4 regions of the Paenibacillus sp. MY03 genome follow, and region 1 is predicted to be linked to each of the others. Evidence: predicted binding sites of a transcription regulator. Region 1 holds the regulator's gene; each other region holds the start of a gene.

Region 1 (2,202 bases):
CGGGATTTGACGCGTTTAAAAGACGAGCTTCGTATCTTTATGAAACTGGAGCAGTCCGGTTTTGTTTTCTGGATGGAAGCCAGCGCGGTATACCGCTATCGATCGCTGCATATGTACGCGGCACCCGTCGATGTTAGCGAACAGCTTCAAAAGTACTTTTTTGACGCCAAAGACAGCATCATTATGACCTCCGCGACATTAACGGTGCAGAAAACCTTCCAGTACGCGGAGGAACAGCTCGGCCTCCTCGGCTATGAGACGCAGGGCAAGCTCAAAACCGTGCAGTTGCCGTCTCCTTTCCGTTACAGGGAACAGGCGCTGGTGATGGTCCCTCGCGACTTCCCGGTGGTTAAGGGCGCATATGTAAACGACTCGTATCTGGATAAGCTGGCGGCTTCGCTCGTCGATGCCGCTCTAGAAACAAAAGGACGAATGCTGGTGCTCTTTACTTCTTATAAGATGCTGAAGCAAGTTCACGAGCTTATGAAAATAGGTCTGGCCGCGGCAGGCATCGGCGTGCTGGGACAAGGGATCGACAGCAGCAATCGGACCAAGCTGACGAGACGTTTCCTTCAACAGCCGGAATCCGTGCTTTTGGGAACGAGCAGCTTCTGGGAAGGCGTCGATATTCCAGGCGAAGCGCTTACCTGTCTTGCCATCGTGAGACTTCCGTTCCAGCCTCCTAATCATCCGCTCCAAGAAGCAAAGGCGGAGCAACTGCAGCGACAAAAGCAGAATCCGTTTATGAAGCTGTCCATCCCGCAGGCCGTCATCCGATTCAAGCAAGGATTCGGCCGACTTGTCCGCACCTCGCAGGACAAAGGCATTGTCATCATCTACGATACGCGCGTTATCGATGCTTATTACGGCAAACATTTTCTCTATTCGCTGCCAGGTCCCAAGATCGAAACGATGTTTACGGATCAGATGGTGCCTCGAATTAGAGAATGGCTGGGAAAAGACAGCACTGCGGCGAGCGAACCAGAAGCTACGAAGGAGGCAACAACTTGAAGCAGACCAAAATATCCGAAGCGGTCGTGCGCCGACTCCCTATCTATTTGCAGGTGCTTAACGAGCTGGACAGCCGCGAGATCCAGACGGTATCCTCGCAGGAGCTTGGGGTTAAGCTTGATCTTAACCCTGCTCAGATTCGTAAGGATCTCGCGTATTTCGGCGAATTCGGACGCAAAGGCATTGGCTACGACGTTGTCTATTTGATCGAAATCATTCGTCAAATACTCAAGGTGAACCAGACGATCAAGGTCGCGCTGGTTGGTGCCGGCAATCTGGGTCATGCCTTATGCAATTACAACAAATATTCCAAGGACAACATGAAAATAACGGCTGTGTTCGACGACCATCCTGCCAAGATCGGAACGAATATCAACAATCTGGTCGTTCAACCCATGAGCGAGCTGGTCGCAACGATTGCGGAGCAAAAAATTCGGATCGGCATCATCACTGTCCCTGCGTTCGAAGCTCAAAACGTCGTAAATCAATTCGTCTCGGCGGGGATAGAAGGCATTTTGAATTTCGCTCCAGCGATTTTGCGCGTACCGGATGAAGTGCGCATTCACAATGCCGATTTCACAAGGGAACTGCTTAGCCTCGCGTATTATTTGAACCATGAAGGAGAAGATTCGGATGAAACAGCTATGGATTAGAAATGGCCTGTTCGTGACGATGGACGACTCGACCCCGGTCATTAAAGGTCATATGGTCATCTCGAACGATACCATTACATATATCGGCGAGCAGGAGCCCGAGCCGCAAAGCTTGTCTGAAAGCGTAGAAAAGCTGGATGGCAAAGGACTGGCTTTCCTGCCCGGACTTATTAATACGCATGGTCATGCGGCGATGTCGCTCCTTCGCGGATATTCGGACGATCAAAATCTGCAGGTATGGCTGGAGCAGAAAATGTGGCCGATGGAGGGCCGTTATGTTGCGGCGGATACGAGAGCCGGCACAGCCCTGGCCATCGTCGAGATGCTTCGTACGGGAACAACGACCTTCCTCGATATGTATGATCGAATGGATGAAGTCGCGAAGGTGACGGAACAATCCGGCATCCGCGGCGTTTTGATGCGCGGCGTTATCGGCCTTTGCTCGGAAGAGGAGCAAAAAGCGAAGCTTGAGGAAGCGATTGCATTCGCTCTGGAGTGGAACGGCAGGGCAGACGGCCGAATTACGACCATGCTGTCG
Region 2 (2,202 bases), on a different contig from region 1:
AATCGTTCCGCCGCTTTGGAAGGCAACATCCCCATGAAGCGCTTGATAAGAAGCAACGGCAAACGGCTCGCCGGAAAAACCAAGAAAAACTTTTGAAAAGGGAAACCTCTTGGCGCTAAATAATAATGGAGCAATTCCCATGCCGCCGCCTACAAGGGCAACGCTCCCGTCAGGCTTCGGAAAACCGTTTCCGTAAGGGCCATATAGGGTCACCTGGTCGCCAGAAGTTAATCGGGATAAAAGACGGGTGCCTTCGCCCTTTACGCGAATTAAAAAGGTAATTGCTGTTGAAGTAAGATCATGGATACTGATCGGTCTGGACAGAAGAGGGGATTTATCCCAGGAGCGGAGCATGTAAAATTGACCGGGTTCACCATGAAAGCTGCCTTCGATTGCAAGCCGGAATACAGAAGCCGTCAGACGTTCGTTGGATAACACAGTTGCCATAAGCGTCAGCACGCCCTTTACTTGTAAGTATCAAAAACGATTCCATAAAAATATCATAGTTGTCCCTATAAACCTGTGATATTGGTCATATTTGAACGCACAAATTGCTGCTACACTTTGAGCAGAGACAGTGAATTCAGTGAGGGAGGGGAACAAATGAAAACATTGGTTATCATTGCGCACCCGCAGCTTCATCATGGATCGGGCGTGAACAAACGGCTTGCCGAGGCGCTGCAAGACGTCGGCCATGCGACCGTACATGAGCTGTATTCGGCTTATCCGAACGGTGTTATTGATGTGGCGCATGAACAAAAGTTAGTGATGCAGCATGAACGCATTATTTTGCAATTTCCGTTTTGGTGGTACAGCTCGCCGCCATTATTAAAGCAATGGCTCGATGAGGTGCTGACCTTCGGCTGGGCGTACGGGCCAGGGGGAGACAAGCTCCACGGCAAGGAACTGGGGCTGGCGATTACAACGGGAAGTGACGAAGAAGCTTACACGCCAGAAGGTTACAATCGCTTCACGATGGAAGAACTGACACGACCTTATGCAGCGACCAGCCATCTGATTGGCATGACCTTTCTTCCAATATTCGTCGTTCACGGGGCTATGCAAATCGAGGACGCTCAGCTTGAAAATGCGGCTGAAAAATATGTTAAGTATGTAAGCTCGAACGCTGCCGAAGCGGTAATGAATTAAAGAAGATCGGCTAACGGAAAGCAAGTGTGTTGCGGAAGGCAGCAATCAAGAGTGCTGAGACTGCCAATGTATGTGAAAAATTTCACCAAAAAAAGACCACTTGAACGATCATGCCATGGAGGAACCCTTGTTGACATCATGAGTGGGGGTGAGGGGAACGGATGGGCTTTAAAAAGTCGGAGGAAATCGCGGAGGCGGCTATGTATGCAGGCTGTAAAAAAGCCGATATGCGAGTCTCCGAGCAAATACCGCTTGGCTTTGCCGCAGGCGCGTTTATAGCGATAGGTTATTTGCTCGCCATACGCGTGACCGCCGGTTTGCCCGCTGATCTGGAATGGCTGAGTCCATTGCTAAGCGGTGCGGTGTTTCCGATCGGATTAATCCTATGCCTTATTGCGGGGGGAGAGCTCTTAACCGGGAATATGATGAGTTTGTCGATGGCCTGTTTCAAAGGGCGGGCGTCGATCCGCAAGCTTGCTGGAAATTGGTTTATTATAACGGTCGGCAATTTTGCGGGCGCGATTTTTATTGCTTACGTATTTGGCCATCTGGGCGGAATGACGGAGCAAGCGCCGTATATGGACAAAATCATTGCGCTTACGCAATCCAAGCTTGATGAGTCGTTTATGCATGCGTTTATTTCCGGCATAGGATGCAACTGGCTTGTGTCGAGCGCGGTCTGGATGTCTTATGGCGCAAAGGACGGCGCCGGCAAAATATTGGCGATCTGGTTCCCGACGATGGCGTTTGTCGCGCTTGGCTTCCAGCATATTGTAGCGAACATGTTTTTAATTCCTGCCGCAATCTTTATTGGCGCAGCAACTTGGTCCGATTATTTCGCCAATTTCTTGCCTGTTTATTTGGGCAACTCGGTTGGAGGTGGTCTATTCGTCGCCGGAATTTATTATTTAGCTTACAGCAAAAGAAGTTCGTCCGTACATGATAAAAAATAAGGGAGAGAATCGAAATGAAAAAAATGATCAGTTTAGCTTTGATTGCGGTCTTGACGGCAGGGTTGTTGTCCGGATGCGGAAACAACAATGAACCTGCGCC
Region 3 (2,202 bases), on a different contig from region 1:
GTTCGGGCAAAGTATGGTCGGGCGATATTAAGAACCGCGCCAAAGACGGATCGAATTATTGGGTGAATACGACGATTGTGCCTTTTGTCGGCGAGAACGGAAAACCGTATCAGTATTTGGCCATCAGAAGCGAGGTTACCCGTCTCAAGAAGGTGGAGGAAGAGCTGAAGGAGACTCTGGAGAAGGTGTTGACGATCCAGGAGGACGAACGCAAGAAGTTTTCCAGGGAGCTCCACGACGGCATCGGACAAAGCTTGTTCTCGTTGCTCATCCAGTTGGATCGCGTCATTGCGAATCCGGATCGGGAAGTCGGCGATTTGCGGTTCTTGCGGGAAAATGTAGCCGGCATCATCGAGGAGGTCCGCGGTCTTGCATGGGAGCTGCGCCCATCGGTATTGGATGATATGGGCATTGAACCGGCGATTCGCTCGTATATCGGCAATTATGAGTCGCATTACGGCATCGAAATCGATTTTAAATGCAAGCTTGCGACCCGTCTCGGTATCCGAGTCGAGACGGTGATGTATAGAGTTATCCAGGAGGCGCTGACGAATATCGCCAAGTATGCAGACGTGTCCGATGCCGCGGTATCGATTCTTGAAGACGGCGAAGAGGTTGTAGTCCGGATCGTCGATGATGGCGCCGGCTTCGATACCACTGCAGTCTCTGTAGGCGTAGGACGCTTTAGCATGGCAGAGCGGGCCCGGATAGCCGGAGGCAGTCTTAACGTGGAGTCGGAGCTTGGCAGGGGAACGATCGTTACGCTCAGAATTCCGCATTCGCGGAAAAATTAATACATTGTGATTTAAATCACATACCCATTCAAAATCGTAGCTTATAATAAGAATCAAGAAGGAGGTTGAAGGCCATGAACAAGACGGCTTTCGTCATCGGATGCCAAGGAATCCGCTTCGCCAGAGTCAAGCGGCGATCCTGCCGCAGAAAATCGCAAGAAGTCGTATTCGTCTAAATGACGGATTCCTCTACTCAATAATGTGAAATAAATCACATACTATACTATGGGAGTGAACAATCATGATGAAATGGCTGAGAGAAAATGTGTACGCTGCTGGTATCGTAACGATTGTAAGGTTGATTGTCGGCTGGGCTTGGCTGGATGCGGGCTTCCATAAACTAAAAGGAGGCTTTGATGCAACAGGATACTTGAAAAACGCCGTTGCCAACCCTGTCATGGATAAAGCAACGAACGAACTGGTGTATCCGACATTCACCAAATTCATCGAGCACTTCGCATTGCCTAACGTAAAGCTCATTAACATCTTGATCCCCGTCGGTGAGTTCCTGGTCGGCGTAGGGTTGATCGTCGGCGGACTGACGGCGGCGGCCGCTTTCTTCGGACTCGCGATGAACTTCATGTTCCTCTTCGCGGGAACGGTAAGCACAAACCCTTGGCTGGTACTGCTGGGCGTAATCGTACTCCTTGCAGGAACCAACGCCGGCAGATTCGGACTTGACCACTACCTGCTGCCGATCATTCGCAAAGGCTGGCTTCGTGTAAAAGGCAGAGGCGGAGCGGCGGGAACGGGAACAGGAGCGGGAGCGGGCGGCAAACTGAACGGAAATACGCTTTAATACGATCACAATTCAAGGAAGCGGAGGCGTTGAACATGACTGCACAGGCAAAGAACGAGGACGTCGACAACGAGCTGACCCAATTCATGCTGCATCATTGCTATACCTGTCCCGACGCGAACGAGTGCGACACGGAGGCCAGATGCCGGGCTTGCATGGAGGAGAAGCGAGAGAAGAGGGAGGAGGAAGAGGGAAGGCAGCTGACTCGAAATCAATTAAAGGAATACGCGCTGTAAAGCGCGAAGCGCCTCAAGAGGCCGAGGGAAACCACGGCGCCTGAGGCGCTCTTTTTTTATCGTACATTTGAAAATATCGCGGATTCTGATAAACTATTAGCTATAGGTAAATTGAAACAGGAGGAATAGGACATGTATGAAGCAATGGTATTGTTACACGTGTTAGGAGCAGTCGGAATGGGGTTTTATGTCGTGCTGCCGATTATGCTGGGGGGAGCCTCCAAAAGCGACGGGAACGGACAAGCCGGTTTGGCGAAGGGACTATTATCCGCCAATCGCATTGCGCAATACTTTCTCATTGTGCAGCTGCTGACGGGCGGATATCTGATGTCCCAAGGCGATTACGCCGTCGCCTGGATGATTATCATAACGC
Region 4 (2,202 bases), on a different contig from region 1:
ACAAGCACCGGCTTCCCCGTTCAAAATGGCCTGCTCAGCGTAACGCTTGTGACGAATTTGTCCATCGATGCGGATGCCCTGTCAACGACGGCCTTCGCGATGGGGGCCGAGGAGGGCAAAACATTTATCGAATCTCTCGAAGATGCCGAAGCCATCTTTATTACGGAGAACAAGGATATCATCGTAACCTCCGGTCTCGCAGGGCGGTTCAAATTAACAAACAAGGATTACCGGCTGGTCGAATGACTTTCGGATTATGCAGGCGCCATAAACCCATTTATCCTTTACTTCTTTTGCCGAATTTGATTTGCACCCGTTTGCGAAGCTCAAAAATCGTGAGTGCGCCAATAAACCAACTCACCAGACCCAATAGCAGGCTTAACCACCAAGAGCCCGTAAGCTGCAAGGCATACAGCACGGTGACCACGCATATGGCACAACCCGTCATGCCGAATACAGAACCTTTCGCAATTTCCGATGCCTTCCCGGAACCCTGGCTGATTCCGACCATAAGCACCGCAACGACCATAACCGCGGGAAACGCGGCGAATATTCCTCCGAGCGTTTCCCATGGCAGCAGAGCGGACGCGATATAACTAAGCGCTACGGCCATTCCGCCGATCAGAAATCGGAGCAAAAAATCCTTTATACTCATCTCGTGTCACCCTCCTATACCATAAACATCATATATGAAATCGATAACGAAACCATGAACCAGCCGAGCACCGACAGGGTCAGTCCCCTCTTCCATCCCTGCCTTGCGACCAAAACACCTGCTGCAAGCGCGCAGACGATATTGATTGCCATCCCAATCAATGCTCCTTGCGACAAAACAATCGATTGCCGAATCAGATCGTAGCCGGAATGATCCCATCGAATGGTCAGCAGCGCAGCCAAAAAAACGACCGGAAATGCCGCAAAAATCCCTCCGAATACGCCTCCGACCCGCTTGGCGATCAACGAGGCGACTGCAACGGCGGTGCCGCCAAGAATAAACCTCAGCAAAATACCGATAAAAGAAACGGAAAGCATGGGCATTCTCCTCCACTAACTTCGTGATTATTTTCACGTATTTATCTATATCGAGAAATTAGCCCCATTATAATCTTTAAGCTCGCGATAGACTGTTAGGTAAATCACAGAACCCGGCATGCGTCTCCGGCGCAAAGTCTCAAGTACGCAGCTGATTGGAAGTCGCAAATTGCGAGGCTGCCGCGTAACGGACAGGTGCGACGTTATTCTTCGATTTTTTAGGTTTTCGAAAATCTAACAGACACACGCGACCTTATTGGTATCATCATCGCGCAAGTTGGCTCCATTACGAACCAATAGCGTGTTTCCTGTCTGTTAGATTTGGTTGAGGTTAAAAATCGGACAAATAGCGTCGCTGGTGTCTGTTACATATTCAACGGCATTTAATCCGTGGGCGCACAAGCGACCGTTCCGTCTCCACTCTCCCTATTCCGCCGGGCTCCAGTTGGCTTTCCGAATAAGAGGCCATCATCCACCGTCCAAGGTGAAACGGCCACGCCATCTTTTGGCAGCGCAGCGGGTTTCATTCCGTAATTGATCCCATTAAATAGGCAGGAAAAGAGGCTGTACAAGATGAATAAGAAATGATTGGCGTTCGTTACGATACTTGGCTTCGGCACATATTTTCCTTATGGCGCCGCCACAAAATTATCCTACAATTGAAAAAGGGGATTCTAACATGCGATTAACCGAATGGAACGGCTACGACAGGATCGAATTTGAATTGGATGGCAAGGAAGGTCTTGTCGTGTTGCCCCATACGTTTGCGAAAGGCAGGCCTTGGGTGTGGAGGGCCGAGTTTTTCGGCGATTTCGACTATGCGGACATGGCGTTGCTGGAACAAGGATATGCCCGCGCTTACTACAGGCAGAACGACATGTACGGCTGCCCGGAGGCCGTGGAGGGGATGCGCAGGTTCCAGACCTTCGTTACTCGTGTGTTCGGCTTGTCGGAGAAAACGATTCTGTTCGGCTTCAGTCGCGGCGGGTTGTATGCCTTTAACTACGCGGCGACTTACCCGGATCAGGTAGAGCTGCTGTATCTGGACGCTCCCGTGCTCGACATTCGAAGCTGGCCTGGCGGCAAAGGCGTCGGGCCGGGCGCAGAACGCGAGTGGCGGGAATGTCTGGACGCATATGGGCTGTCGGAGGAAGAAAGCGTCTATGCCGA

What was found. Region 1 encodes Rex, which represses fermentation and respiration genes when NADH is low (regulators of the CRP and FNR family bind a similar motif). Its sites were predicted from a motif close to TTGTGAAATATTTCACAA; they were not measured.
Region 2: the regulator Rex is predicted to act here: its motif matches at 1,220-1,237, upstream of B1748_RS34120 (formate/nitrite transporter family protein).
Region 3: the regulator Rex is predicted to act here: its motif matches at 994-1,011, upstream of B1748_RS04180 (DoxX family membrane protein).
Region 4: the regulator Rex is predicted to act here: its motif matches at 1,054-1,071, upstream of B1748_RS34200 (DUF3147 family protein).

Annotation. Positions count from the first base shown of each region.
Region 1 is NZ_MXQD01000006.1:12,889-15,090, reverse strand. Features, by position in the region: gene dinG (ATP-dependent DNA helicase DinG) at 1-1,011, shown strand, start outside; gene B1748_RS05890 (redox-sensing transcriptional repressor Rex) at 1,008-1,664, shown strand; gene B1748_RS05885 (amidohydrolase) at 1,639-2,202, shown strand, end outside.
Region 2 is NZ_MXQD01000074.1:4,738-6,939, reverse strand. Features, by position in the region: gene B1748_RS34130 (dihydroorotate dehydrogenase electron transfer subunit) at 1-447, opposite strand, end outside; gene B1748_RS34125 (NAD(P)H-dependent oxidoreductase) at 604-1,149, shown strand; gene B1748_RS34120 (formate/nitrite transporter family protein) at 1,311-2,102, shown strand; gene B1748_RS34115 (LptM family lipoprotein) at 2,117-2,202, shown strand, end outside.
Region 3 is NZ_MXQD01000004.1:374,284-376,485, reverse strand. Features, by position in the region: gene B1748_RS04185 (PAS domain-containing sensor histidine kinase) at 1-794, shown strand, start outside; gene B1748_RS04180 (DoxX family membrane protein) at 1,036-1,593, shown strand; gene B1748_RS04175 (hypothetical protein) at 1,629-1,829, shown strand; gene B1748_RS04170 (hypothetical protein) at 1,962-2,202, shown strand, end outside.
Region 4 is NZ_MXQD01000074.1:18,475-20,676, forward strand. Features, by position in the region: gene B1748_RS34190 (FAD:protein FMN transferase) at 1-246, shown strand, start outside; gene B1748_RS34195 (DUF3147 family protein) at 278-655, opposite strand; gene B1748_RS34200 (DUF3147 family protein) at 670-1,032, opposite strand; gene B1748_RS34205 (alpha/beta hydrolase family protein) at 1,712-2,202, shown strand, end outside.